DNA from 2 places in the Streptomyces sp. NPDC090088 genome. Region 1 is predicted to be linked to the other one. Evidence: predicted binding sites of a transcription regulator. Region 1 holds the regulator's gene; the other holds the start of a gene.
The links. Region 1 encodes HspR, which represses chaperone genes until heat shock. Its sites were predicted from a motif close to TTGAGNNNNNNNNNCTCAA; they were not measured.
Positions count from the first base shown of each region.

Region 1 (3,451 bases):
GCTACGCGCCGGACGTCACCGAGACGACGTGCGTGGCCATCCTTCAGCCCGGGTATCGCATCGGCGAGCGCACCATCCGCCCCGCGCGGGTGGCCGTCGCCGAACCGCAGCCGGGCGCGACGGCGGTGAAGGCCGAGGGGACCGAAGAGGCCCCCGCGGCGGCGGACGAGAAGGACAACGGCCCTGAGGAGGGCTGACGTAATAAGTACCGAGCGGAAGGAGGGGCGTCGGGGATGAGCACCAAGGACTTCATCGAGAAGGACTACTACAAGGTCCTCGGCGTCCCCAAGGACGCCACCGAGGCTGAGATCAAGAAGGCGTACCGGAAGCTCGCCCGCGAGTTCCACCCGGACGCCAACAAGGGCAACGCCAAGGCCGAGGAGCGCTTCAAGGAGATCTCCGAGGCGAACGACATACTCGGCGACCCCAAGAAGCGCAAGGAGTACGACGAGGCCCGCGCCCTCTTCGGCAACGGCGGCTTCCGCCCGGGGCCGGGCGCGGGCGGCGGCAACTTCAACTTCGACCTGGGCGACCTCTTCGGGGGCAACGCCCAGGGCGGGGGCGGCTTCGGCGGGGGCGGCGGCGGCTTCAGCGACGTCCTGGGGGGCCTGTTCAACCGGGGCGGCGGCGCGGGCTCCCGCACCCAGCCCCGGCGCGGCCAGGACATCGAGTCCGAGGTCACGCTCAGCTTCACGGAGGCCATCGAGGGCGCCACGGTCCCGCTCCGGATGTCCTCGCAGGCCCCCTGCAAGGCCTGTTCGGGCACCGGCGACAAGAACGGCACGCCCCGCGTGTGCCCGACCTGCGTCGGCACCGGCCAGGTGGCGCGAGGATCCGGAGGCGGCTTCTCGCTCACCGACCCCTGCCCGGACTGCAAGGGCCGCGGCCTGATCGCCGAGCACCCCTGCCTGGACTGCAAGGGCAGCGGCCGCGCCAAGTCGTCCCGGACCATGCAGGTCCGCATCCCCGCCGGGGTGACGGACGGCCAGCGCATCCGGCTGCGCGGCAAGGGCGCACCGGGCGAACGCGGCGGCCCCGCGGGCGACCTGTACGTCATGGTGCACGTGGACACCCACCCGGTGTTCGGCCGCAAGGAGGACAACCTCACGGTGACCGTCCCGGTGACCTTCACCGAGGCGGCGCTCGGCGGCGAGGTCAGGGTCCCGACCCTGGGCGGACCGCCGGTCACCCTGAAGCTGCCCCCGGGCACCCCCAACGGCCGCACCATGCGCGCCCGCGGCAAGGGCGCGGTCCGCAAGGACGGCACCCGCGGCGACCTGTTGGTCACCGTCGAGGTGAGTGTCCCGAAGGACCTGTCGGGGAATGCTCGTGACGCGCTGGAGGCGTATCGCGAGGCGACCGCGGGTGAGGACCCGCGGGCCGAGCTGTTCGAGGCCGCGAAGGGAGCATGACAGAGATGGACGGCCGTCGACGTAATCCGTATGAACTGACCGAGGAGACCCCGGTCTACGTCATCTCGGTGGCGGCCCAGCTCTCCGGACTGCACCCGCAGACGCTGCGCCAGTACGACCGCCTCGGCCTGGTCTCTCCCGACCGCACGGCCGGGCGGGGCCGGCGCTACTCGGCCCGCGACATCGAACTGCTCCGCCAGGTGCAGGCGTTGTCGCAGGACGAGGGCATCAACCTGGCCGGCATCAAGCGCATCATCGAACTGGAGAACCAGGTCATAGCGCTCCAGCAGCGCGTCGCCGAACTCCAGGCCGCGGTCGACGGCGCGGCGGCCGCGATGCAGCAGCGCGAGGCCGCCGTCCACGCCTCCTACCGCCGCGACCTGGTCCCGTACCAGGAGGTCCAGCAGACCAGCGCACTGGTGGTGTGGCGACCGAAGAAGGCGAAGGACTAGCAGTACGCACGTGGAAGGGCCCCGGCAGCACGCCGGGGCCCTTCTCGTGGCTACGGCTCCAGGATCGCCCGGTCCGCCCCGGGCGCCGACTCGGTGCCGTCGGCGTACAGCGCGGTCACCCAGTAGTAGTGGGTGGTGCCACGGGTGGCCGTGGTGTCGTCGTAGGAGCGGTCGGTCGTGGCCGCCAGCTTCTCGTACGTCTTCGTCGCCGGGTCCCAGCGGTAGACCTGGTAGCCGGTCGCCGAGTCCACCGCGCTCCACCCGAGGTGGACACCGCCCGAGTCCGGAGTGTCCGCGGTCAGGGTCAGCGGGGAGCCCTCCGGGGTCGCCACCGACGGGGTCAGGTCCAGCTCGTCGACGGCGACCGCGCTCACCGGCCCCAGCCAGCGGCTGGAGTTGCCCGCGGTGTCGATCGCGTCCACCCAGTAGCAGGCGTGGTCGCCGTCGGGCGTGCGCACGTCCCGGTAGTGGGAGGTGCCGGCGTTCAGCCACGCCCACTCACCGCCGGAGCAGACCTGCTCCGCGTCGTCCTCGCCGATGACCGTGCCCCGGTAGACCACGTACCGCTTCAGGTCGGCCTCGGTGTTGTCGTCCCAGTCCAGCTCGATGCCGTACTCGGTGGCCGTCGCGGTCAGGCCGGTCACCTGGGCGGGCGGCTTGTCCGACTCCAGCGTGGTGACGGTGACCGTGTCCGAGGGGAGCGACACGGTGGAGATCTGGTCCTCCGTCGTCACCACGTAGTGGTAGGTGGTCCCCTCCTCCGCCGAGTAGTCGCCGCAGCTGTACCGCCGTGAGCCGTCGGCGGATTCGGTGTAGGTGGTGGTGCAGGTGACCTCCGTGGCGGTGGCCGTGTCCACGGGCAGGGTCGTCGAGCGGTAGACGTGGAAGCCCAGGACACGGCCGTCCTCGGGCTTGACCGTCCACGACAGCAGCGCGGCGCCGATGTCCGCCGTCGCCGTGAGGCCGCGCGGAGCGGCGGGTGCCCGGTGCACGTACGTGGTGACGCTGTACGGCGAGAGGTGACCGGAGCTGTCCAGCGCGGCCACCTTGTACTGGTAGCCGGCGCTGCGGGCGAGCGTGTCGTCGCCGAGGGAGGTCCCGACGACGTCGGTGACGCGTTCGACGTTGCTCGGATCCGTGCGCACCACCCGGTACTTGACGGCGCCGGGCACGGCCTTCCAGAACACCGTCGCCGTCGTGTCCGTGATCGACGAGGAGAGGCCGCTCGGCGCGGCCAGCGTGATGCTGGTGACCAACTGGTCGGCGGTGCCGCCCGACTCGTTGCCTGCCTTGTCGTAGGCGCGGATCTCGTAGTAGTAGAGGGCGCCGGTCGCGGGCGGGGCGTCGGTCAGGGACGTCGCCGTCGTCGTCCCCACCTTCGTCCAGCTGGTGCTGCCCCGCAGGCGCCGGTAGACCCGGTAGCCGGCGAGATCCATCTCCCGGTTCTTCGTCCAGCTCAGCTTGGTCGTGTTGGCGCTGCCGTCGTAGGAGACCAGCGGATCCAGCGGGGCGAGGGGCTTGACCTTGTCGACGGTGGCCGAAGTGCGGGGCGTGTAGCCGAACTTGACCTTCGCGGCGCCGGTGAAG
Region 1 covers NZ_JBIVDZ010000003.1:652,334-655,784, forward strand. The annotation lists gene grpE (nucleotide exchange factor GrpE) at 1-197, shown strand, start outside; gene dnaJ (molecular chaperone DnaJ) at 234-1,412, shown strand; gene ACIPSJ_RS18850 (heat shock protein transcriptional repressor HspR) at 1,418-1,864, shown strand; gene ACIPSJ_RS18855 (PA14 domain-containing protein) at 1,915-3,451, opposite strand, start outside.

Region 2 (3,451 bases), on a different contig from region 1:
GCCGTGGGAGCGCAGGAAGGACAGGGCGATCTGCGCGCTCTCCTTCATCACGTCACCCAGCTGACCGGTGAGGGTCAGGCCCGCCGCGCCCGTCTCCGGGTCGGCCAGGGACGCCTCGACGAAGAGGACGTCACCACCCGCGCCGGTGACCGCGAGGCCGGTCGCCACGCCCGGCACCGCGGTGCGGCGCTCGGCCGGGTCCTGGGCGGACTCGGGCACGTGGTGCGGCCGGCCGATCAGGGCGCGCAGGTCCTCGTCCCTGATCGTGAACGGCAGCTCCCGCTTGCCGAGCTCGTGCTGCGCCGCGACCTTGCGGAGCAGCCGGGCGATCGACCGCTCCAGCGTGCGGACGCCCGCCTCCCGGGTGTACTCGCCGGCGAGCTTGCGCAGCGCGCTCTCGTCCAGGACGACCTCGCCCTCGTCGATACCGGCCCGCTCCAGCTGGCGCGGGAGCAGGTGGTCCCGGGCGATGACGACCTTCTCGTCCTCGGTGTAGCCGTCGAGGCGGACCAGCTCCATACGGTCGAGCAGGGCCTCCGGGATGGCTTCGAGCACGTTGGCGGTGGCGAGGAAGACCACGTCGCTCAGGTCGAGTTCGACCTCCAGGTAGTGGTCGCGGAAGGTGTGGTTCTGTGCCGGGTCGAGGACCTCCAGGAGGGCCGCAGCGGGGTCGCCGCGGTAGTCGGAGCCCACCTTGTCGATCTCGTCGAGCAGGACGACCGGGTTCATCGAACCGGCCTCCTTGATCGCCCGCACGATCCGGCCGGGCAGCGCGCCGACGTACGTACGCCGGTGGCCGCGGATCTCCGCCTCGTCCCGCACACCGCCGAGGGCGACCCGGACGAACTTGCGGCCCATGGCATGGGCGACCGACTCCCCCAGGCTGGTCTTGCCGACACCGGGCGGCCCGACCAGGGCCAGCACGGCACCGCCGCGCCGTCCGCCGATGACTCCCAGCCCTCGGTCGCTACGGCGCTTGCGCACCGCCAGGTACTCGGTGATGCGCTCCTTGACGTCCTCCAGACCGGCGTGCTCGGCGTCCAGGACCGCCTTGGCGCCCTGGATGTCGTACTCGTCCTCGGTCCGCTCGTTCCACGGCAGTTCGAGGACGGTGTCCAGCCAGGTACGGATCCACGAGCCCTCGGGCGACTGGTCGCTGGACCGCTCCAGCTTGTCGACCTCCTTGAGGGCCGCCTCGCGGACCTTCTCGGGCAGGTCGGCGGCCTCCACGCGGGCGCGGTAGTCGTCGGACTCCTCGCCCTCCTTGGCCGAGTCGCCGTTCAGCTCGCGCAGCTCCTTGCGGACCGCCTCCAGCTGACGGCGGAGCAGGAACTCGCGCTGCTGCTTGTCGACGCCCTCCTGGACGTCCTTGGCGATGGTCTCGGCGACGTCCTGCTCGGCGAGGTGGTCGCGGAGCTGCTGGGTGGCCAGCTTGAGGCGGGAGACCGCGTCCACGGTCTCCAGGAGTTCGATCTTCTGCTCGGTGGTCAGGAACGGCGAGTAACCGGAGTTGTCGGCCAGCTGGGACACGTCGTCGATGGCCTGCACCCGGTCCACGACCTGCCAGGCGCCGCGCTTGCGCAGCCAGGCGGTGGCGAGGGCCTTGTACTCCGTGACCAGTTCGGTGACATGACCGGGCACCGGGTCCGGGACGTTCTCGTCGACACGGGTGCCCTCCACCCACAGGGCGGCGCCCGGGCCGGTCGTACCGGCGCCGATGCGCACCCGGTAGCGGCCGCGGATCAGCGCGCCCGGGTCGCCGTCGGCGAGGCGGCCGACCTGCTCCACGGTGCCGAGCACACCGGTGCCCGGGTAGGTCCCGTCGACCCGCGGCACCAGCAGCACCTTGGGCTTGCCGGGCTCGGTACGGGCGGCGGCCTGCGCGGCCTCCACGGCGGCGCGTACATCAGGGTCCTTCAGGTCCAGCGGGACCACCATCCCGGGCAGCACGACCTCGCCGTCGAGAGGCAGCACAGGGAGGGTGAGTGATGCGGACGTCGAAGCCATGATCTCCCCTTAGGCAGTCAACTTGAGCTATGTCGACTCAATGCTTGGGGGCGGAGAAATGTTCCCATGCATATGTTCGCTCTGAGCGATCGACTGGTGACCTGGCCGGACACGGTCCCGCGCCGGGAAAAACAGTTGATCCGCGCGGGCGCATTCCCCGTACGGTCGCCCGATGACCGACACCGACCGCACGGCGACCCTGCTCGCCGCCTACGACGCCCAGATGCGCGCCGTCCAGCCCACCCCCGCGCCCGGGATCACCTACGAGCACGACGGCGCCCTGCTGCGGGTCGTCGGCCAGCACCGCGGCTTCGTGACCGGGCCGCGCGACTGGGGCGGGCTGCGCGGCGCCGGTCTGGACGCGGCGATCGCCCGGCAGCGGGACTTCTTCGCGGCACGCGGCGAGGCGGTGGAGTGGAAGGTACGGGGCCACGACGTCCCGGCGGACCTCCCCGACCGGCTCCGCGCGGCGGGCTTCGTACCCGAGCCGCAGGAGACGGTCGTGATCGCCCCGGTCGCGGACCTCGCCGTACCGACCCCGGCACCGTCCCCGGAGGTGACCCTGCGCCGCATCACCGACGACGCGGACCTGGACCGTGTCGCCGCGCTGGAGACCGCCGTCTGGGGCGAGGACATGGCCTGGATCGCGCAGTACCTGCGGGGCCGGCTGACAGTGGATCCGGACGGCACCGAGATCTACGTCGCCGAGGCCTCCGGAGAGCTCGTCTCGGCGGCCTGGGTGGCCTTCCGCCCGGGCACCGACTTCGCCATGCTGCTGGGCGGCTCGACCCTCGCGGCCTGGCGTGGCCAGGGCGTCTACCGCGCCCTGGTGGCCCTACGAGCGACCCGCGCGGCGGCCCGGAGCGCGGCCTACCTCCTCGTGGAGGCCTCCGACGACAGCGCCCCGATCCTCAAACGCCTCGGCTTCAAGGCGGTCACGACGACCACGCCGTACGTCTGGACACCGGCCGGCTGACCAACGCCGCCCACTTCAGCGCCCCGACAGGGGCGCGGGGCTGTATTCGATATGCGGCTCCGCCGCGCGGGCGCGACCAGCCACGACGGAGCCGCACCCGGCAACCGCCCGAAACCCGCCACGGCGAGTGGCCCCGCCGAACGCCACTGCCACGACTTCGCAAGGCCATCGCTACACCACCGCAACGCAACCCACAGGAAAATCCCCGAAACTGCCAGCTGGTTCACAGCCAGAAGCCGAACAGCTGAACAGCACCACGCAACGGGGCCCGGGGGGACACATGGATGAGAAGCCGACAACCGGGCCGAGCCGGCGGGCCGTGCTCACCGGTGCCGCCGTGGTCGCGGCCGGCGCCGCGGTTCCGGTGGTCGTACAGGCCGTGGACGACGACGGAGGCGGGGGCGGCACAACCACCCCCGCCCGCACCGCCTCCGCCGCCCCCGTGGCGAGCCGCCCCCCGGCCTCGCC
Region 2 covers NZ_JBIVDZ010000002.1:1,041,559-1,045,009, reverse strand. The annotation lists gene lon (endopeptidase La) at 1-2,007, opposite strand, end outside; gene ACIPSJ_RS13455 (GNAT family N-acetyltransferase) at 2,180-2,983, shown strand; gene ACIPSJ_RS13450 (sulfatase) at 3,264-3,451, shown strand, end outside.
Region 2: lon (endopeptidase La) is a predicted target of HspR. The motif match lies at 2,030-2,048, and genes of this name have one in related genera.